3 regions of the Oceanobacillus sp. FSL K6-3682 genome follow, and region 3 is predicted to be linked to each of the others. Evidence: riboswitches for the same ligand, from Rfam matches in the RefSeq annotation. Region 3 holds a riboswitch; each other region holds the start of a gene.
What was found. Region 3 has a riboswitch for S-adenosylmethionine ahead of MHH51_RS08465 (MetQ/NlpA family ABC transporter substrate-binding protein). Riboswitches for the same ligand answer to the same signal wherever they lie in the genome.
Positions count from the first base shown of each region.

Region 1: linked by a shared signal. The riboswitch ahead of MHH51_RS10660 (methionine biosynthesis PLP-dependent protein) and the one ahead of MHH51_RS08465 (MetQ/NlpA family ABC transporter substrate-binding protein) in region 3 are both predicted to bind S-adenosylmethionine.
Region 2: linked by a shared signal. The riboswitch ahead of MHH51_RS21065 (iron-containing alcohol dehydrogenase family protein) and the one ahead of MHH51_RS08465 (MetQ/NlpA family ABC transporter substrate-binding protein) in region 3 are both predicted to bind S-adenosylmethionine.

Region 1 covers NZ_CP150263.1:2,133,684-2,141,438, forward strand. Annotated here, with positions in the region: gene MHH51_RS10635 (M20/M25/M40 family metallo-hydrolase) at 1-165, shown strand, start outside; gene MHH51_RS10640 (twin-arginine translocase TatA/TatE family subunit) at 243-458, shown strand; gene MHH51_RS10645 (YjcZ family sporulation protein) at 760-855, opposite strand; gene dacB (D-alanyl-D-alanine carboxypeptidase/D-alanyl-D-alanine-endopeptidase) at 992-2,356, shown strand; gene spx (transcriptional regulator Spx) at 2,600-3,007, shown strand; gene MHH51_RS10660 (methionine biosynthesis PLP-dependent protein) at 3,257-4,363, opposite strand; SAM riboswitch class I at 4,442-4,546, opposite strand; gene MHH51_RS10665 (hypothetical protein) at 4,871-5,722, shown strand; gene MHH51_RS10670 (NAD(P)/FAD-dependent oxidoreductase) at 5,928-7,136, shown strand; gene MHH51_RS10675 (VanW family protein) at 7,445-7,755, shown strand, end outside.
Region 2 covers NZ_CP150263.1:4,339,705-4,347,459, forward strand. Annotated here, with positions in the region: gene def (peptide deformylase) at 1-412, opposite strand, end outside; gene MHH51_RS21045 (helix-turn-helix transcriptional regulator) at 396-596, opposite strand; gene MHH51_RS21050 (YibE/F family protein) at 851-1,954, shown strand; gene MHH51_RS21055 (YibE/F family protein) at 1,951-2,733, shown strand; gene MHH51_RS21060 (DUF308 domain-containing protein) at 3,035-3,553, shown strand; SAM riboswitch class I at 3,671-3,787, shown strand; gene MHH51_RS21065 (iron-containing alcohol dehydrogenase family protein) at 3,954-5,054, shown strand; gene MHH51_RS21070 (MetQ/NlpA family ABC transporter substrate-binding protein) at 5,078-5,893, shown strand; gene MHH51_RS21075 (glutathione ABC transporter substrate-binding protein) at 5,979-7,580, shown strand.
Region 3 covers NZ_CP150263.1:1,667,955-1,675,709, reverse strand. Annotated here, with positions in the region: gene MHH51_RS08480 (YtxH domain-containing protein) at 85-381, opposite strand; gene MHH51_RS08475 (low molecular weight protein-tyrosine-phosphatase) at 395-865, opposite strand; gene MHH51_RS08470 (glutaminase) at 1,056-2,051, opposite strand; SAM riboswitch class I at 2,288-2,398, shown strand; gene MHH51_RS08465 (MetQ/NlpA family ABC transporter substrate-binding protein) at 2,494-3,309, shown strand; gene MHH51_RS08460 (enoyl-CoA hydratase-related protein) at 3,481-4,257, shown strand; gene MHH51_RS08455 (CoA transferase) at 4,291-5,511, shown strand; gene MHH51_RS08450 (CAP domain-containing protein) at 5,606-6,331, opposite strand; gene mreBH (rod-share determining protein MreBH) at 6,921-7,755, shown strand, end outside.

The DNA.
Region 1 (7,755 bases), 470 kb from region 3:
TTTTCGTCGATGCGTGAATTGAACGCACCTGTTTTAAATGTAGGGCCATTTGGTCATGATGCTCATAAAAGAACAGAAAGACTGCACATTTCCAATGCATTCGAGCAATTTCCATATTTAATTCGTCAGCTCATTCTGCAAATTTCACAAAAAGAAGACAATTAGTCATATTTTTATTGAATTACCCATTATAAAATAGAAAGAAATGCTTTATAATAAAATCAGAATGGAGGTGTGGTTCCATGAGTCCAGCAAATATAGGTGTTCCAGGTTTGATCCTGATTGTTGTACTTGCTTTAATTATTTTCGGTCCTAAAAAACTTCCGGAAATCGGGAAGGCAGCCGGACAAACCTTAAGGGAATTCAAAAATTCAGCTAATAATATAATGTCTGAGGAAGACAAAAAGAACGAACTGCAAGAGAATAATGATGAATCTGGAAACAGTTCAACAAAATAAGAAAAACAAGGCGCTATTTGATGCTTAAATCACGCGCCTTGTTTTTTATTTGAAAGAATAAGATAAATATATAAGAGTGTTGATGCGGACATCTCCTTCACCTTGGCAAAAACACCAATGTTTTAAAGAACAAGTGATTTTTTTGGTTTTTTAAAATAAACATAAAAATTGCTTGTAAAGAGGCTTTGCAGAGTGTCTTTACAAGCGTTCATAATCACGATCTGTTTATACAAGCTAATTGTACGTAAAATAGCTAGTTAACCATAGGGAAGAGGAGGAAAAATTGTTTGTTATGGAATCATTAGGATCCCCAATAAGAAGTTCCTACAATAATTAATAAGATGAACAATACTACCAGCAGCGCAAAACCTCCGCCAAATTCATTATAACTACTCATTATTTACACCCCCTGTAAGGTTAATATATGAAATGCTTTTCTGTTTGAGAGGGTATTTGACTAGAAAAAAGGATTTTAACCTATGGATATCGAATTAATCTCAGATACACATATTCTGTAATCTGAGGTGAAATCAATGAAGAAGCTAAAGGATTTTTTAATAGATAAATGTAAAAACGAAGGAAGCCTATTGGGTCTTAGTATCCGGTCCGGTACAAGTGGAATGAGTTTGTACAATTATTTTGCATCTGCACGTCTTCAGCCGGCCTCCAATTTAAAAATATTAACAGCAGTTGCTGCTTTAAGAAAATTGGGTCCTGATTATACATTTCAAACAGAGGTTTATTGTGATGGAGAAATAGTAAATAAAGGATGCCATGGAAATATATATCTAGTTGGAAAAGGAGATCCAACTTTACAGTTAAAGGATTATATGCAATTTGCAGCTTCTATAAAGGAACAAGGCATCAGACATATATATGGGGACTTTATTCTTGATGATAGCTGGTATGACGATATTCGGTGGTCTGAGGATTTAATATGGAAGGATCAGCAATATGCATATGGATCAGAAGTATCTGCATTAACGATTGCTCCAGATTCAGATTATGATACGAATGCCATTAAGCTCACAATAGAACCGGAGAAAAACAATCACCCTCCTAATGTAGAAGTTTCTCCTCATACAGAAGGAATTTCAATAACAAATGAAGCGATAACCGTAGAGGAGGCTGATGAAGAAGAACTTATTGTAAAACGGCTTAATGATGAAAATCATTTTTTTATATCGGGAAAAATAGGAATCAAAGAGGGAAAGCAAGAAGTATATATGGCGATCAAAGATGTTGAAAATTATATTGCAAAAACAATCCGGCATATTTTTAAAAGCACAGGGATTGTTCTGGAAGGTGAAATAAAAAGAGGAAAGAAAAAAACAGATGCAAAATGTATTTACCGGCAGCAGTCATTGCCATTATCCAGTATTTTAATTCCATTTATGAAGCTGAGCAATAATGGGATAGGTGAGATGCTTACAAAAGAATTAGGGCGTATTATGTATGATGACGGTTCATGGGAATCCGGCATAGCGGCAGTTAAAGAAAATTTAGCTCCGTACCGTATAAATCTGGATACTATCCAATTAAAGGATGGTTCTGGAATTTCAGCTGCTAACTTTATTCCCGCTGAAGAATTAACACATTTACTTTTTGAAATACAGGAGGAAAACTGGTTCCCTGAATTTTTAAAGAGTTTACCGATAGCGGGAGAAGAAGATAAAATGGTCGGCGGTACATTACGGAAGCGGATGAAAGGATTAGAAGTTCGGGCGAAAACAGGAACGATTGAAGGGACCAGCACACTTTCCGGCTACTTAACAAACGTGAATGGAGAGCGGCTTATTTTTTCCGTATTATTTAATCATTTGTTAGATGAGGATAAAGGGAAAGAGCTGGAGGATGAATTAATAGCATTGTTGGCTGTAATAGAAAATTGGTCTTAAGGTAAAGGTATTGATAAATCAGGGGTTTAGGCAAATAACCGGCTTGAAAAATTGTATACTTTATATAAATTAAGCTTCATTTTATGTTTTTTTCATGGCCTTACCATAGTTTTACCACATTTCCATGCTAAAGTTGTAGCTAAGATAGATTAATGAAATGAAAAAAGCTAAAAAAAGTTGTCATTTCAAACATTATCATTTTGATTCTTGTAATGGATATGTCAAATAATAAGGAGAATGGATATGACAGTGCATATTTACGGAGTATCTTGCTCATCTACAAGAAAAGCGAGACAATGGTTTCGCAAACATGGGATTGCATATAAAGAACGTAATATTTTACACCAACCGTTGACTATTGAAGAATTGAAAAATATTTTACAAATGACTGTAGAAGGTACGGATGAGATTCTTTCAACCCGTTCTAAAATTTACAAAGAACTAAATTTGAATGTAGAGGAGCTTCCTTTACAAACCTTACTAAAATTAATCCATAAGTATCCGAGACTGCTGAAAAGTCCGATTCTGGTTGATGAAAAGAGATTCCAGGTCGGTTATCACGAGGAGGATATTCGTCAATTTTTACCTAGGAAAACACGGCAGCTTCAATGGTTACAATGGAAGGTAGATTTAGGATTGATAAAAGGTTAAATAAACCTTAAATAAACCTTAAATATCAGAATATACTATGGAATTGCGTAAGTTTTAAAGCTTTGAACAGAGTATGAAAGAGAATAGGTTTACTTTATAAAGAAAAATACGGGGCAGCCTCATATTGAGGTTGCCTCATTTTTGTAAATTTTTATCACAATGTAACACTCTTTGCCATTGTGGGTAATTAAATCGTCAGCTCGATTTCCTGGGAGAAGAGCCGGGACTTTTTTGAGTAAAGTTTTGTTTTTATTTTTTTTCGTCATCCTGCAATGCTTGTTCAATATCTGCTATCAAATCCCCGGCATCTTCAATTCCCACCGAGAAACGAAGAAGATCATTACCAATTCCCCGGCTGTTTCTTTCTTCTTCCGGCATATCAGCGTGTGTTTGTGTAGTGGGATAGGTAATAAAGCTTTCTACACCGCCCAGACTTTCGGCAAATACAATTAAGTTTAGATTAGCTAAAAAGGACCTTACCTGATCGGCATCTGCTAAACAAAAAGAAAGCATACCGCCTTTATTAGGATAATAAACCCGGCGGATTGCCGGATGCTTTTGCAAGTAATCCGCAACTTTCTGTGCATTTTCCTCATGACGCTGCATGCGAAGTGCAAGTGTTTTTAACCCTCTGACAAGAAGCCAGCAGTCTGATGCAGATAATGTTGCGCCGGAAGCGTTATGCATTTCAAATATTTTTTCAGACAGAGCTGGACTTTTTGTAACCACAATACCTGCCAGTACATCGTTATGACCGCCGATATATTTTGTTGCGCTATGAACAACAATATCTGCACCCAGTGTAATAGGCTGCTGCAGATAAGGGGTCAAAAATGTATTATCGACAATTAGCAGCAAATTATGTTTTTTTGCCAGTTTTGAGTATTTTTCAATATCTACTTCTTGCAGTAAAGGATTTGTTGGCGTCTCTAAAAATATCGCTTTCGTATTTTCGTTAATACATCGTTCTGTTTTCGAGATATCTTGACATTCATCATAGGTTACAGAAATATTATATGCTTTTTCAAAATGATCAAAAATTCGATAAGTACCACCATAAATATCTTTTGTTGCAATAAGATGATCGCCATGACGAAAAAGGGAGGAGAGGATTAATTGAATAGCAGCCATCCCTGAACTGCAGGCAAAAGAAGCATCCCCTTCTTCCAGTTTTGCAAATCCATCCTCTAATACGGACCTTGTTGGATTTTTGGTACGGGAATAATCATAACCGGTAGAATGACCGATGCCTTGATGCTGATATGCTGTTGACATATAAATAGGCGGATTTATTGCTCCTGTACGTTCATCTGTTTTGTTACCTAGCTGTACTAACGCAGTTTCTAATTTTTTCATCTTTCATTCAGCCTCCTTAGAAATAAAAAAACCTTCTTATTTTAGGAATAAGAAGGGTATAACATCCGTATCATACGCTTCTTATCTTTAAAGGGATAGACCCTTCTGGAATTAGCACCTTGCTATGACAAGCTGGTTGCTGAGACATCATCGGGCCAGTCCCTCCGTCTCTCTGGATAAGAATTAAAATTTTATTCATTTATAATTACGTTTACTGTACAAGAGCCAGGAAAAAAAATCAAGTTTTATTTTGGAGAATATTCAAAAGCAGACTTCAGTCATACCAAGCTTTTACTCTATAGAATAATGAAGAGCAGGAAATAAGAATTCAAAAAAACGCGAAAAGTATTTGAAAAGGTATGAGATGAAGATTACAATAGTAGTGTTAGTATTTATTTGAATAATGTATTGCAAATTAGACACTCAATTAAAAAGATTATGAAGGTCTGAAATAAAAAGGGTGAAAAAGCAACAGTATGAAAATATATTAAAAAAGGAAGAAGATATATGCGTAAAAAAAAGCTATTATTGGTTAACATTTGTATGTTAACAGGATGTATCATTATCGTCGGTATCGGGATTTATAATGAAAATCGCTCCACACAATACCAGATGGAGCTGAATACCCGGGTCGGAGAAGCTGCAAATGGACAAACTGGCGAAAGTGTAGAGCTTTTTACAACTTCATGGGAGAATAAATTGTTATCAAATAATCAGCAAATTTATCAGACTGTCGATTTAAATAATCATCATAATTCTCAAGATGATGAAGTAGAGGTACAGGAAGATACAAACACGGCTCAAGAAACAGAAATTCAGGACGAAGCTTATGCAGTACAAGAAACAGAAGTGAAAAGTGAAACTTATTCAACTTCTGAGGAAGAACCTTCTTCCCAAATAACAAAAGGTGAAAGCAATCAAGCACAAACTGAAGAGAAAGAGCAAAGTAATAATTATTCCAATGAAAGAAACACTGCCGGTGGTGAAGCGAATAATTCAAAGGAAAAAACAGAAGCAGATCGTTATCAAAGCTCATCAGCATCTGGCAGCAAGATACACTCTGATGAAAATAAAAAGCCTTCTGATTCTAGTGGCTCTAAATCCGAAGATACAGAAGATACTGTAAAAGAAAATAATAATCCACCAGAAAATACAGAGGACAATCCAGACAAAGATAGCGACAAAGAAGAAGGCACAGGAGGTAAAGAACCTGAGCCGGGAAAAGATGAAGAAGATTTAGATGAAGAGGACAATGAAGAAGTAAATGAAGATACAGAAGATACTTCTGATCAGGAACCGGATAATGATGAATCTAAAGATGATGACAACAAGAGCGTAGCAACGGTTTACTCTGAGTAAATAATTATATACTATGTTTTTTTTAAATCTGAATATAATCGAAAACAAAAAAAGACAAAAAGAGATTTTTTAAAGAAATTACAATGAATATTAGCCTATTTCAACAAAATTTGATATTATATTAATTGCAGTAACTATTTATATGGATAGTTCGTTATTACATTAAATTTGATTTATGGAAGATAGAAAGGAAGGAAGATGAATTATGAGTAAACCAAAAGTAGTTGTGCTTGGTGCAGGCTATGCCGGATTAGTTGCCACAAGACGTTTAACTCAACAGCTGTCTCCTGAAGAAGCTGAAATTGTTTTAATTAACAAACATAATTATCACTATGAAAGTACATGGTTACATGAGGTTGCAGCGGGTACTATTAACCCGAATCAGGCACGTTTTATGCTTACAGATGTTGTTAACCCTAAGCGTGTCCGTCTAATTTACGATACAGTAACAGAAGTGAAACGCGAAGATAAACGTGTTGTTCTTGAAAACAGCGAAGTAGCTTATGATTATCTTGTATTTGCTTTAGGGTTTGTTTCTAATACATTTGGCATTCCAGGAATGGAAGAGCATGCATATGCGATTACTGACATAGATTCCAGCCGTTTGATCGCTGAACATATCGAATATCAGTTTGCTCAATACTCTTCAAGCGAAGAAAAACGCGATGAACAAATTTCAATCGTAGTCGGCGGTGGTGGTTTTACAGGTATTGAATTCGTTGGGGAACTCGCTGATAAAGTACCCGAGCTATGTAAAAAATATGATATTGACCGCAGTAAAGCAAGAATCATTAATGTAGAAGCTGCGCCATCTATTTTACCTATGTTTGATGAAGATTTGGTTTCTTACGGAAAACAATCTTTAGAAAATCGTGGTGTTGAATTCCGCATCGGTACCCCAATTAAAGAATGTACTGAAGAAGGATTTGTGGTTGGTGAAGACAATGAATTAATTAAAGCTGGTACAGTAGTATGGACTGGTGGAGTAACTGGTAACCCGGTATTAGCTGAATCGGGATTTGAATTATTTAGAGGAAAAGTAAATGTTGGACTGGATTTACGTCCGGAGGGTGAAGAAAATATCTTTATTCTTGGAGATTGCTCTTGGACAATGGATCCAGAATCTGGAAGACCATTTCCTCCAACAGGTCAGTTAGCTGTTCAAGAAGGAGCAAAAGCTGCTGACAACATTGTTGCCTTGATTCGCGATGAAGTTGTTACTGATTTTGTTTACTCTAATAAAGGAACAGTTGCATCTCTTGGTTTATCTGATGGTATCGGAAACGTACTTGACGGTAAAAAACTAAGCGGTAAAGCAGCGGCAGCAATGAAGAAAGTTGTTGATGACCGTTCTCTATTCTTAGTTGGCGGTGCAAAAACGTTACTTAAAAAAGGTAAATTCCGTCCGTTCTAAATAATAGGAAGTCATCCTAATCGTTGTATTCGATAAAATACTCCACAGGAGGTAAAAAATATGAAGAATTTCTTTTGCTATGTTTTGCTTGCTTTGACAGCACTGGTAGGTTACCGTGTTGCAAGTGAGTATTTAGAAGATAACAGGGACTTTAGATAAGTTTGAAAAATTGTCAGGATATATTCCTGGCAATTTTTTTATGGTTTTTAGTATAGATAGTGTTCTTCATTTACGAAACAATAATTCCAGATTTATTCACTGTATAGAAATAAAACATCCCAAACATAATAATACTTAAGGGGTGTGTCATGATGCGAATTTCTGTACTGCTATTGATATTTTTATTTCTTATATTTCCTCATACATCGCATGCTTCTGTCATGGAGCTTTACGATGAACAGAATGATTCTTGGCTTATTGATTTAAAACCTTATATATTTGAAATGGATGAGGCACTATTAAATTGGAATAACATTCAGTCCTTAACAAAGTATATGCAGGAAAAGGTCTATAAAAAGCCGAAAAACGCTTATATTAATAAAAATGGGGAAATTGTAAAAGAAAAACATGGGTATGCGCTGGAAGTAAACCAATTTCATACATTGATTAATGAATTTTA
Region 2 (7,755 bases), 2.2 Mb from region 3:
GCACCTTTATTTTTTCATAGCGCAGCACATGCCCGCGTATTTCTCTATTTACAGATAGACATCCCTCTCCCTCCGGAAGGTAGATTGTATTTGCAGAATGGCTGATCAGCTTAGGATTAATCAGCTTTAATTCTATTGTTTCACCCTTTTCCGTCTGGTAAAGTGCTGCAAACATTCTTTTGTTGATACCCACTTGATTCGCTGAGAGCCCAGAGCCTGGCCTTAACTTATATTTCCTTGCCAGTTCAGGATTCTGACTGTTTTTTAAATAGGTCAGCATACATTCCAGTTCTGTTTTCGTTTCTTCCGTAACAGGCATGCGCACTGGATCCAGCTGTTTTCTTAAAATAGAAGCTCCTTCTTTTTTAATGTCTTTCATTGTAATACGGTACCCTTTATGGAATTTCGTCATAAATAAACACCTCTTCCAGATTTTTATCCAGCGCTCTGGATATTTTAAATGCCAGCACTAAAGCAGGGTCATATTTATCATTTTCAACACAGTTAATTGTTTGTCTGGAAACGCCGCAAAGAAGAGCCAGCTTTGCTTGAGTTATATTTGATTGCTTCCTTATTTTTTTGATAAAATTTTTCAATGTTCAAGCTCCTTTTGTCAAAAGTATTTGACAAAATTATAGCATTACTCCCTTCATAATGTCCAAAGCCTTGGACATTATGAAATACCCTCCTCCTTTTGGTACATACTAAAATAAGAAGGTTATGCATCTCCCCTTTGCTTTATACCGGAAAATTTTTCGAAGTTGTATGTATCTCCTTCTAATTAAAAGTGTTATCATAGTATATGTTTTCAGAAATACAAATAGGAAACCCTATTTTTGGAGTGATCACATTGAAAGCATGGTTAAAAAACCGGACAAAAAGCCAAATAATTACCGTTTGTTTATTACTGATCGGTTTTATTGCGTCTATGATTTTTATCAATAATAATTATGATTTATATGATAGAACGATTGTTCAAATAACCGATGTGCAGGAAATAAATAGAGAAGATCAGGTTGATACACATGGAAATAAAGACGAGCATGTTACACAGCATATCGTCGGGGAAGTAAAAAATGGACCTGATAAAGGAAATTTAACTGAATTTGACAATGAATATATCCAGTCCCTGGCATTGGATTATGAACTGGCTGCTGGAGACGAGATTTTTCTTGCCCAGGATGGCGAGGCCACTGGTGATATCAAACGGGATAAATATTTCATATTTGTAGCATGGATATTCCTGGCTATTTTATTAGCTGTCGGTAAATCCAGAGGAGCTTTATCTGCACTCAGTCTGCTCGTCAATGCAGTCATCTTATCGGTTGCTTTAGATATTTATATTCAACATCCAAGCATCAGCTTGTCGCTCATTACATTAATCAGTATCATCATTTTTACGGTGCTGTCTTTACTGATGGCAACAGGCTTTAATGAAAAGACCTATACAGCTATTCTCACGACACTGATTGGTACAGGTGTATCTCTGGTTATTGCTTATGTAGCACTACAGTTCACTGCTGAACAGGGCTTACGCTATGAAGAGATGGCATTTCTAACCCGGAATCCGCAAACTATCTTTATGGCAGGACTTTTGATTGGCTCATTAGGAGCCGTCATGGATGTTGCTATTACCTTGTCTGCTTCCATGTTTGAAATGTATGAGAAAAATAATCATATTAGCCTAGAAACATTAAAAAAAGCCGGATATGAAATAGGCAAGGATATTATGGGTACAATGACAAATATTCTATTTTTTGCCTATGTCAGCGGATCGATTCCAATGCTGTTAATTTATTTTAAAAATGCAGCTCCATTCGGTTTTACTGTATCCATGAACCTTTCTCTTGAATTAGCACGTGCTTTAGTTGGCGGAATTGGTATTGTCCTGACTATTCCTATTGCTGTGTATATATCTATTTTCTTCATCCGCAGAAAGCAGGCGAAATTATGAATGTACTCGTATTACTGGCAATCGTATTATTTGCACTAATGGCTTGGGTTGGCGGAATGAAGGGTGTTCGGTCCTTTATCGCACTCTTTATTAACTTTCTCATTGTTCTGATGGCTGTTTTCGTCATGAATGACCCGTCCGGAAATCCGATTATTATTGCGCTTATCGCGGTCGGCTTTATCAGCGCGGTCAGCCTCTTCTTCATTAATCAGGTAAATAATAAAACAATGCTTGCTTTTTTAGCGACGATTGCAACGACGGTTATCTTAATCTTTTTCATTATTATTCTGACCGAACAATCCATGATTTACGGACTCGGAGAAGAAGAGTCTGGCGAAATAACCACGTTCAATGTGCATATCGGTCTTAATTTTGTTCAAATTGCTACAGCAGTTATTCTGATGAGTACCATTGGAGCAATTGTGGATACGGCCATTTCCATTACCTCTCCAATGCGTGAAATTTATGAGCAGAATCCGGAGATTTCCAGAAAAGATTTATTTTTAGCGGGTATCCGGATCGGCCGAGATATCTTAGGGACAAGTACAAATACATTGTTCTTTGCCTTTTTCGGAGGCTATATGGGGCTGTTAATCTGGTTTAAGGATTTGGATTACTCGGTAGGCGATATTATGAATGCGAAAGTGTTTAATGATGAATTGCTGACAATCTTTATTTCCGGTGTCGGAATCGCCCTGGTTATTCCAATTGCCGCTCTGATGAGTGCGTATTATTTGAAGAGAAAAAAGAAGGATATCGTGTTAGAGGATAATGAATAAACAAAAATATAATCTAGTTATAAGAGAGCCTAGCCGCTGCAAAATCAGTGTCTGGGCTTTCTTATATATTTTATATTATAAAAATTGAATTATCCTTCTTGAAAGAAAACTTTCAAAGTCTCTCACTCAAAAGTACCGAAAATCACTACCATTGCCAGAAAATTCATTATGAACAGCAACACTAATCCAGTTTAGGTTACATACGTTTTTTTGTTTAAATGTAAATATTAAATCTATTTATATAGTAAAAACATGATTTTTACATTAGAATAAAAAAAAGACATAAGGGAGGCCAAACTAAATGATTAAAGACTTCAAAGAAAACTTTCAACGTCATGCGATACTCCGTGCAGTTATATTTATATTCATCGGTGCAGCTATTTTTATTAATCCAAATGGATTCTTGCATTTTGTGGGTTATTTGATTGCAGGGTATCTAACTTTACTAGGTGTTATTAAAATATATCAAAGCTACAAATTAAAACAACAGACCGGCACTTATGATATAGGTTTAGCAGGCGGCATTCTTTTAATTGTATTGGCTGCTGTCTTCATTTACTTTGCACCAACACTTTTCTCGATTTTACCGTTTTTATTAGGTTTAGCGATTATCATCAATGGACTAATGCAACTGATTGTAGCCTTGAATATAAAAAGTACTGGCTGGACTATTTTTTGTATTCTCCTCATGGTTGGAGGAGCTGTTCTTGTTTTTAACCCTTTCAAAAGCACGCTTATACTATTTCAAACCTTTGGCGTCATTCTGACATGTATAGGAATCTCTGAAATTGTGGGACATTTTCAAAATAGAAGAAAATAATAGATATTAAAGATGTAACTTATTATTTCTGCTTATATATCTATATTTAGCACTCTTTCTAAAGCCATTGACTTTTCATATATTTCATATTAAGATATAACAACAGTTACATAAGAACTCTTATTGAGAGTGGCGGAGGGACTGGCCCGACGAAGCCCGGCAACCTTTCTAGAATTCGTTCTAAAAAAGGTGCTAAATCCTGCAAAGCGCATTATGCGCTTTGGAAAATAAGAGAGGACGTTTAGTAAATAAACTTTTTCAACCTCTCTAGAGCAAATAGAGAGGTTTTTTATGTAACATTTAAAGAGGTTGTTCAAAAAGTCCAATAAATATAATACGGTGAATTTCTCCGTACTTTTTGAATTCTATTTAAAGTTATTTTAAAAGGGGACATCTTATCATGCAAATAGCTACTATAAAGGGCTCACCAGGCCATTATCAAATTGGTGAAGGTGCTCTGAAACACCTTGCAGAAAACTTGAATGATCTGCATGTGGAACGAATTGCAGTCGTTACCGGCAGAACTGCCTGGGAAAAGGCAAAACCATATCTTTCAGCTGCAATTACAGATAACATAAAAGAGAAAGATATACATTTTGCAGATGGGCATTGTACTGTCGAACGAACCAGCAGACTTGCAAAGATTTATCAGGAACAACAGGTTGATGCTGTCATTGGTATTGGCGGCGGAACAGCTTTAGACATAGCGAAAGCATCCGCTATAAATGCACAAATAAAAAGCATCTTAATCCCAACCATTGCAGCAACTTGTGCAGCATGGACCCCGTTAAGTGTCTTTTATCAGGAAGACGGAGCGCATTCTCATTATACAGAATTTCCTGAGACCAATACATTGGTCATAGTAGAACCGGCAATTATCGCAGAAGCTCCTGTAAAATATTTAAAAGCAGGGATTGGCGATACGTTGGCAAAATTCTATGAAGCCCGTTCTTTAGTGGAAGCCTTCTATCCTGCTGGTACACTTCCAGTCTGGCTGCAAATTTCTCAGTTCGCAGCCCGTTCCTGCAAAGATATTTTGCTTGCTGACAGTAAAGCAGCAATTAAAGCTTGTGAAAATAATCAGGTGACAGATGCACTCATTCGCGTTATTGAAGCCATTATTGCAACAGGTGGTATGGTTGGAGGCTTTGGCGGGAAAGCTGGACGTATTGCCGGTGCACATTCTATTCATAATGGTTTAACAGCAGCACCGCAAATCGCTGATTCCCTTCATGGGGAAATCGTATCCTACGGTATTTTAGCTCAACTTGTCATAGAACAGGATATTGAAGAGCTTCATATGCTCTTGAATTATTATGAAGCATGGGGCTTTCCAACAAGCTTGGCAGACTTCTCCATACAGACAGATGATCAGGAGCTGTTGGAAGCTATTGCGAAGAAGGTTACCCGTGAAGAGGAATCTATTCATTTGATGAAGAAAGAAATCAATGCAGATAAAGTTATTAGTGCATTCTTACAACTTGAAGACTATTCAAAATAAAAATGAAAGTAGGAAGATCTATCATGAAGAAATATTTACTTAGTATTACAGCTTTATTACTCGTTTTCCTTGCTGCCTGCGGCGGAGATGACGAAAGCGGCAGTGAATCAGACTTACTTGAGGATGGTGTACTGACAGTCGGTGTAACAGCCGGGCCGCATGAAGAAATTGTTGAAAAAATAGCTGAAATTGCAGCTGAAGATGATTTAGAGATTAAAACGGTTGTGTTTAGCGATTATGTCATGCCGAATGTTTCTTTAGACGAAGGTGATATTGACATCAGCAGCTTCCAAACAGAACCTTTTATGGACAGTATGGTTGAAGAAAGAGGCTTAGATATTGTTAAAGTAGCAGATACTGTAACTTTCCCGATGGGGGTTTATTCTGAATCTGTTGATTCGCTTGAAGATATTCCAGACGGTGCAACATTAGGTCTTCCTGGAGACCCTACCAACAGCGGACGTGCTTTATTATTATTTGAACAAGCTGGACTTATCAAATTAGAAGAAGGTTTAGGTGTTAACGCAACAGTAAATGATGTTGTTGAAAATCCAAAAAATCTTGAGCTGCTTGAGTTAGATTCTGCGCAAATACCAAGGCAGCTTGGTGAAGTAGATGCAGCGGCAATTAATTCCAATTTTGCAATTGAAGCTGACCTTTCCCCTAAAGATGATTCTATCTTTATTGAGCAAGACTCTACCTTTGTTAACTTAATTGCAACCCGCACAGAAAATAAGGATGATGAAGTAGTTCAGCAATTTATTGATCTTTACCACACAGATGAAGTAAAAGAATTTATTGAAGAAAACTTCGACGGCTCTGTTGTTCCAGGCTGGTAAAATCAAATAATTTAAGTAAGCTGAAGCCTGATTATTACAATATAATCAGGCTTTAAAGTACAACATGGAAAAGGAGAAACATCTTATGAGAATACAGAAAAAAATATATGTGCTCGTATTTATAGCTCTGTTGAGCCTCGTTTTGGCTGCTTGTGCCAGTGAGCCAGATAGTAATACGAATGAATCTGACAGCAACGATTCAGCTGGAGGAACAAAAGGCGGTGATTTAACCATTACCACACCTTCAGATGCTGTTTCACTTGACCCGGCAGCGTCCAATGACACTCCATCCAGTGATGTACAGCGAAACATTTTTGAAACACTCGTTACCCAGGATGAAAACATGGAAGTTCAGCCTTTGCTTGCAGAGGAATGGGAGCAAATCGACGATACTACGTGGGAATTCAAGCTGCGTCAGGATGTTAAATTCCATGACGGCTCTGATTTTAATGCAGATGTTGTGAAAGCAAATATTGACCGTACGCTTGATCCGGATGTAGGATCTCCACGCGCAATTATGTACAATATGATTTCTGAAGTCGAAGTAGTCGATGATTATACTGTTCATTTTAAAACAGAATATCCTTTTGCTGCATTACCGGCTCACCTTGCTCATCCAGGTGGAGTGATGATTTCAAAGGATCAGATTGAAGAAGACTACGCAGCTATGGAAGATGGAGAAGATGCTGGAAATGTTATCAGTGCAAATCCACAGGGCACCGGCCCTTTCAAATACGATGAATGGCAGCCTGGTCAATACGTCCGTTTAGTAAATAATGAAGATTACTGGGGCGAGCCGGCATTGCTTGATTCGGTAACCTTCAAAGTAGTTACTGAAGATTTAACTCGTATTGCAGAGTTACAGACGGGAGACTCTCAGGTTGCGAACGCACTCAGCCCGTCTGATGTAGCTCAAATTGAAGGATCCGATCATTTATCCGTTCAGGCTCAAGACAGTCTGGCTCTATCTTATTTAGGCTTTAATATGGAGAAGGAACCATTTGATGATGTGCGTGTCCGCCAGGCAATAGCAAAAGCAATTGATAAAGAAGAAATTCTTTCCGGTATTTATGATAATGTCGGCATTCCTGCACATACGCCAATTGCATCTAGTGTGTTTGGTTACAGTGACGATGTAAAGGACCATGAGTATAATGTGGAAGAAGCGAAAGAATTACTGGCTGAAGCAGGGCTGGAGAATGGATTCTCCACAACGATTTGGACAAATGATGATCGTCAGCGTATTGATACAGCAACAAATATTCAGGCACAGCTGAAGGAAATTGGTATTAATGCAGAAGTAAGGACTGTAGAATGGGGATCTATGCTTGAACAGACTGCTAACGGTGAGCACGATATGTTTGTCTTTGGCTGGACAACCGTTACCGGCGATGCAGATAATGGCTTATATCCTCTATTCCATTCAGATAATCTAGGTGAATCAGGAAATAGAACTTTTACAGTTGATCCGGAGCTCGATGATTTATTAGACCGGGCCCGTCAGGAAGGCGACCCTGATGAACGATTAGAGCTTTACCGTCAAACACAGGAATTACTGGCTGAAATTACGCCAATGGTTTATATTCACCATCAGCAATATTTATTAGGTGTCGATGACAGTGTAAAGGGATTAACTCAATCACCAACACAGCTTTTAAATTTAAAAGAAGTATCTATCGAACAATAATAGAATCTCCTCTTGCTCCTCAACCGGGGGCGGCAAGGGGAGTTTTTTATTATAAAAAGCTTACATATCCCAAATGAAAAATTTTCTTTAATTCTCTTAATTATCTCTGGAGTTTGTTTGTATCTAGTTTCGAATAAATAATGTACAACCCTATTAATCCTTAACGATATCTAAA
Region 3 (7,755 bases):
TTTATCTCAATACGAAATAAAGGTAACATTTTATTTTTTTACATTCTTATCCTTCCATCAACCCTTACTTTTGAACATCCTGTATTAATCTATTGCTTTACCTGAATATTTATTCGTAACTTTATCTAGTGTTTGCTCCACTTGCTCTAAAGCGTTCATAGCATTAGAAGATCCACTTTCAAAAACATGATTCACCTTATCCACTGTTTTTTGCAGGCCTTGAATTGCTTCGGAAGGATTGCTGATATAATAAGATGATGCAGCTTTCATATCTTTTACTTTTCCGCATGCATAACTGCGTGCTTCTTTATCAAATAATGATGCTGCTCCTCCAATAACTGCTCCTGCAACGACACCTAAAATAATTTTACGTTTTCCCATTATTATCTCTCCTTTAATTTAAATGATGCTTTTCTTTTAAAAATTGAAGTAATCCGTAACAGCCATCTGAAACTAACCGATACGTCTGTCCGAAATCTCCTGTGTAATATGGATCAGGAATATCATCTTCTTCTATGTCCTCCACAAACTCCATTAATTTCACAATCGCTGTTCCCTCATGGTGGTTAGACCCGATAAGCGTATTATAATTATTCTGATCCATTGCAACCAGGTAATCAAATTGATTAAAATCATCTGCTGTAAGCAGTCTTGATTCCATTCCATCATAGGAAATGCCCTGCTGGTCAAGTATTTCCTTTGTTCCCGGGTGGGGTGATTGTCCGAGATGCCAATCTCCTGTCCCGCAAGAATCAACCTGCACGCTATCTACCAGCTGCTCTTTCTTTACAAGATCCCTGAATATCGCTTCTGCCATAGGGGAACGGCAAATATTACCTAAACAAACAAATAATACACGTACCAATCGTTTTTCACCCCATTCATCTCGCGTTGGCTTAAAAAATAAGCTCTTCCCAATTAACACCCTAAACGGTATACAATAAGTTTAGGGTGTTTTGCTGTAACTCTATTATAAGCAACTTAGACCGATAAGCAAAGAGTTAATTGTAGAAAGTTGTTATCCTGCTTCCATTTTTGTCGAAAAGATACAGCCTTTAAAATACGCTCATATCCCAGCTGTTTGCAATATGACGGAGCAATTTAATTCCTGCAACACTATTTCCCTGCTTATCCAACGCCGGCCCAAACACACCAATACCGCAGCCATCTAAAAATGGCAAATCATTATTACGGACCCTTGGCGGTACAACTGCTAAAATACCGCCAGAAACACCACTTTTTGCTGGAATTCCGACATAGGAGGCAAATTTCCCGGAAGCATCATACATACCACATGTTAACATCAGAGATTTGGCAATTCGAGCTACGTTCTTAGGAATAATTATTTCTTCTGTATCAGGATGAATCCCATCGTTTGAAAGAACCAGGCCAATACGGGCCAAGTCATCGGTTGTAATATTAATAGAGCATTGTTTAAAATAAGTTTCCAATGTTACCCCTAAATCCGATTCCAAATATCCCTCTTCCAGCAAATAATAACCGATAGCTCGATTACGCATCGATGTATCTCGTTCAGAGACATAAACATCTACATCTATTTCAGGTCTGTAGCCAATTATTTTTTCCATTAAGTTAAATAGTGGCTCCAGCTTCTCATCTGATGTATTTCCATTTAATAAAGAAGATACTGTAATCGCTCCTGAATTTACCAAAGGATTAAAAGGGCGCTTCGGATTGTTAATCTGCAAATGCATAATGGAATTAAATGCTTCTCCAGTCGGCTCTACATCTACACGCTGCAAGATATAAGTTATTCCCCTATCAATACATGCAACAATAAAACTTAAAACCTTGGATATACTTTGAATGGAGAAGGAGTGATTTAAATCTCCTGAACGGATCTGCATTCCTCCCTTACCAATAATTGTAATACCTAAAGCATCAGGGTCTGCTTCCTCTAATTTCGGTATGTAATCAGCAACCTTCCCAGTGTCTGTTTGTTTCTTAAAAAAGGTCACCCAATTATCTACATATTCCTGGAGCCACTGTTTATTTTTTTCAGTATTTAAATTTACATATCCTTGTACCATGTATTGACACCCCGCTTCTATTATAATTGTACAGATAAATTCATGAATATCCTTATTTGAACTATACCCCATATAACAATTATTTACCCATTAACATATTTAATATTAATTATTTGTGTCTTAAAAAGAAATAATACTATTTAAAAACAAATAAAATTATAATAATTAAAAAAGTATTGACTTAAATGAGAATTTAGATTAAGTTATTACTTAATAATAAAATTGAATCCATATATCTCTTATCAAGAGTAGCTGAGGGACTGGCCCGTTGAAGCTCGGCAACCTTTTATGTTTATGCATAAAAAGGTGCTAAATCCTGCAAAACGATACGTTTTGGAAGATGAGAGAGGAAATTTGTACATTGGACAAGCCTCTCTTTCTTTAATTCAAAGTAAGAGAGGCTTTCTTTTTTTATTTAAAAACGAATATGAGGTGGAAAAACATGAAGAAATTAGCATTATTATTTGTTATTTTATTATTCGGAATACTTGCTGCCTGCGGCAATAACGCGGAAAATGCTGAAGCACTCAGTGAAGATAAGCTTGTTGTCGGTGTTACTGCCGGGCCGCAGGAACAAATTTTAGAAGCTGCTGCAGAGGTAGCTGCAGAAGACGGTCTTGAGATAGAAATAAAAGTATTCTCTGATTATGTACTGCCAAATACAACGTTAGCTGAAGGTGATTTGGATGCAAACAGCTATCAGCATAAACCATTTTTAGATGAATTCAATGAAGACCATGATACAGATTTAGTACCAGTCGGAGAAACTATTTTAAATCCAATGGGGGTTTACTCAGAAACATATGATAATATTGATGATCTCCCTCAAGGCGCAACATTCGGGCTTCCTAATGATCCGTCTAATGGAAGCAGATCTCTATTTATTTTAGAAGAAGCAGGCCTAATTACACTGGATGAAGAAAACAAAGAAACTGCATCTATTCATGATGTTGTTGATAATCCGCTCGAGCTGGAATTTGTAGAATTAGACGCTGCACAGATTCCTAACCAATTAAGTGAAGTAGACGCTGCTGCGATTAATACGAACTTTGCTTTAGGGGCCGGAATCAGTCCAAAAGATGATGCTATCTTATTGGAATCCACAAACTCTCCATATGTAAACTACATTGTGGTCCGTGCGGAGAATCAAGATGATCCAGTCGTAGAAACACTGGTTAATGCTTATCAGTCTGATAAAGTAAAAGCATTTATTGAAGAAGAATTTGAAGGCTCCATTATCCCCGGCTGGGAGGATTAAAATATCTATTAACAACTAGCTGTATGACTCTTACTTCAAGAAAAAAGAAGTTATACCCATTTTAAGCGGGGGATGAAAAATAACTTCCCCCCAAATAAAGTTTCACATTACCTCTATCAATACATATCTGGATACTGACAAAAATAATATTTGCGAAGGGATTTATCTTGTATGTCTAATTATCTTTATATCGAAAGAAATGGCTCCATTGCAACCATTGTCATTAATCGGCCAGAAAAAAAGAACTGCTTCTCTCTGGAGATGTTCCGTCACCTTGAGGATTTATTAGATGAATTAAAAGAAGATCAAACAGTGAAGTTCCTTATCCTTCGAGGTGTTGATGATACTGCGTTTTCTGCCGGCGCAGATATTTCTGAATTTCTGGAAGTCCGCCTTCATGCTGAAAAAGCGAAAGCATATAACGATTTTGCACTTGGGGCTATTGAAAAGCTCTATCGCTTTCCCAGACCGACAGCAGCATTAATTCAAACACTTGCCATCGGTGGAGGACTCGAACTGGCTAATTCATGTGATTTTCGCTTTGCAACGCAAGGAAGCAAGCTTGGCATTACAGCAGCCAATATTGGAATTATTTACAATCTGACAAGCACCAAACGTCTATTTAATCTGGTTGGACCATCACAAGCGAAGAAATTACTTTATACAGCAGAATTAATTACGGCAGAAAAAGGCAAAGAAATCGGCCTTGTCGATTTTATCTGTAAACCTGATGAAATCGAGCAGGATGTTAATAAATTTGTAAAACGCGTGCTTCAAAAATCCCCTGTTGCCAATGCAGGAATTAAACAGGTCATCCAGGCAATTATTGATGGTGAAAATCAGGAAACAGAAGATATCGCAAATCTTGTCTTAGACTCTTACAGCTCAAATGATTACACAGAAGGCATTCAGGCTTTTTTAGAAAAACGGAAACCAGATTTTTCTTAATTAAGAGGTTTATATACAAAGGAGAGAAATATATTGGAACAAGCTCTTAAAGGAATGAAAGTCGTAGATTTATCTCAGGTTTTGGCTGGCCCTTATTGCACTATGGTATTAGGCGACATGGGAGCAGACGTTATTAAGGTGGAGAAATACCCGCTGGGTGATGATACACGGACAATGGGACCTTATATTAATGAAGAAAGCTATATGTACATGATGGTAAACCGCAATAAGCGGGGAATGTGTGTAAATTTAAAAACGGAAGCAGGATTAAAGGTTTTCTATGAACTGATTAAGGATGCAGATGTTCTCGTTGAAAATTACCGCCCCGGCGTTACGAAAAAGCTCGGTATTGATTATGGAACATTAAAAGAAATTAATTCAGATATTATCTATTGTTCTATCTCCGGCTATGGACAAACAGGTCCTTATCGTGATAAGGGCGGATTCGATATTATGGCACAGGGTCTTTCCGGTTTAATTGATATGACTGGTGATAAAGAAGGTAAACCTGCAAAAGTAGGTATCGCTATCCATGACATTGCTGCTGCAGAAACAGCCATTCAGTCCATTCTAGCAGCTTATATTCATCGGCTTAAAGGAGGAAAAGGACAATATATCGATATTTCCCTCGTCGATTCTGGGTTAGCATGGACTGTCTGGGAGGCTGCTGCCTTTTTTGGAAAAGGTGAAATTGCAACCCGTAATGGTACAGCACACCGTGTTTCAGCTCCTTATCAGGGATTCCAAACAAAGGATGGCTTCATCCTGATTGGTGCCGGAAATCAGAAGCTGTGGGAAAATCTATGTCAGCACGTTCTTCATAAACCTGAATGGATCAAAGAGGAGCGTTTCTTAACAAATAGTATTCGGGCAGAAAACGTAGAAGAATTAGAATCGGAGATTGAGAAAGTATTAACAACCAATACCTCTGATTATTGGTTAAATTTATTAGAAAAGCATGGAATTCCATCTGGTCCAATCTTATCATATGATCAGGCTCTCGGTAATGAACAGATTCAAGCCCGGGATATGATTTTAGATTATGAACACCCGGCAGGCGGTTCTATGAAAACACTTGGTTTTCCAGCCAAGTTTTCCGAAACTCCTGGCAGACTTCAAAAACCAGCCCCGCTTTTAGGCCAGCATAATAATGAAATTCTAGAAGAGCTCGGCTATAGCCTAGAGGATCTGGAGCAGTTAATGAATAATAATATCTTAAAAGTTAATCATATTAACGAAAAAGTAAATTCATAATAAAAAAACCTTCCCGTCTGGATGTACTCTCTTTTTTAAAAGATAGTTATTCCAGACGGGAAGGTTTTTTATTTAAACTATAAAGTTTATCAGCTTATTTTCCGATAAACATTTGTGTCCAGTAGTTACCGTCTTCTACGTAACCAATTCCAATATGAGTGAAATCACCGTTCATGATGTTTTCGCGGTGTCCCTCACTGTTCATCCATGCATCTACTACTTCTTCTGGGGACTGTTGCCCTTGAGCAATGTTTTCACCAGCAGTATTGTAATCAATACCGAAGCTTTGCATCATATCAAATGGAGAACCATAGTTTGGGCTATTGTGATCAAAATAGTTGTTTGCTTGCATATCCTTAGATTTCGCGCGGGCTACTTTGCTTAGCTCAGAATCTAATTCAAGTGGAGCAAGTCCTTGTTTTTCTCTTTCCTGGTTTGTTAAGTCAACTACTTCTTGTTCAAATTGACTAACATCACCATCTGCTTGCTGATCTTCTGTATTTTTCTCAGCTTCTTCTTTATTACCAGTCTCTTCTTGATTTGCTTGTTCAGAAGATTGGTTTTCTGCTGGTGCTTCTGCCTCAGCTTCAGCGTTTGGAGCAGCTTCTCCATTTATTAGATTAAAGCAATCGAAGCTACCTTGTTCAAATTGCTCATTATTTAATTCGTTCCAGCCCTGTCCATTAGCTGAGTAATAGACCTGCATAGAATTTTGAGGAGAAGCTCCATTATTTGCAGATGCTTCAGCATTAGAAACAAATGCTCCTCCGAATAATACAGTTGCTGACAACGCCGTAGCAATGCCTACTTTCTTAAACATGCACATACACTCCTTTGTTTTGTTGTTTTGTTTTGTGCAAAATGATCATAACACGGGTTTTCCTGTAATATTTGAAATAATTAAGGCAAGGTTTACCAGAGTCATTTCTAAGGGATTATTTTCTTGCTCTTAAACTTGTAAAAGCCTATCAAATCTACTATTCTAAATTGGGTATATTTCTCCTGTGTTGGAAATTAAACAATAGATAGGAAATCATTTCTATAAAACGAATATTGACAAGTTTCTACAGCAGGTCTAATGTTACATTATAAGCAAAATTGTAACGAAAATGTTACTTGATTTCATTTCTTTTATGTTTTATTTTATAGACTAGTTCTTTCTATATAATAAAGGGAGTTTAACACCCCCAAAAAAGCAATTATTTGATAGAATAGTATTCTAAGAAACTGAAATAAAATAGAAATGTGTAAGAAATGTATAAATGGAATAACAATATATGTTCAAAAGGCTGACAACAAGAACTAATTCATTAAATTTTGAACACTATTTAATACGGAAAAGTGTCGTATATTGTCTTTTCTGTCTACAATCGAAAATAAAAAATGTATTTATATGGAGGATTTTATATATGTTTTCAAGCGCTGAAATTGGAATTGATTTAGGAACTGCAAATATCTTGGTGTATTCAAAATCAAAAGGAATTGTATTAAACGAGCCATGTGTAGTAGCAATCGATGTGAACACTAAGCAGGTGATGGCTGTGGGGACAGAGGCAAAAGAAATGGTTGGTAAGACACCAAAAAACATCATCCCGATCCGTCCTTTAAAAGATGGTGTTATCGCTGATTATGATGTTACTGCCCAATTACTGAAAGAATTGCTAAAAAAAGTAAGCAAAACACTGGGTATGTCTATGCGTAAACCGAATGTTATTGTATGTACCCCATCTGGCAGCACAAGTGTGGAAAGAAGAGCAATTCATAATGCTGTATCAAGCTACGGTGCGAAACAAGTTCATTTAATTGAAGAACCTGTTGCTGCAGCTATTGGAGCAGATCTGCCTGTAGATGAACCTTATGCAAATGTTATTGTGGATATCGGCGGTGGAACATCGGAAGTTGGTATTATTTCCTTTGGCGGAATTGTATCCTGCAATTCTGTGCGTACAGCCGGCGATAAAATGGATGAAGAAATTATCCAACATATCCGTAAGCAATACAATATTTTAATCGGGGAACGTACTGCCGAAAATATTAAAATGGAAATTGGTTATGCACATCCAAACCACAAAGAAGTAACAATGGAAATTCGTGGCCGTGATATGGTTACAGGGCTTCCAAAAACGATTGAGGTTACTTCTACAGAGATTTATGCATCTCTAAAAGAATCCTTAGAACAAATCTTAGAAGCAATCCGTGCAACTCTGGAAGAATGCCCGCCTGAATTAAGTGGTGACATTGTTG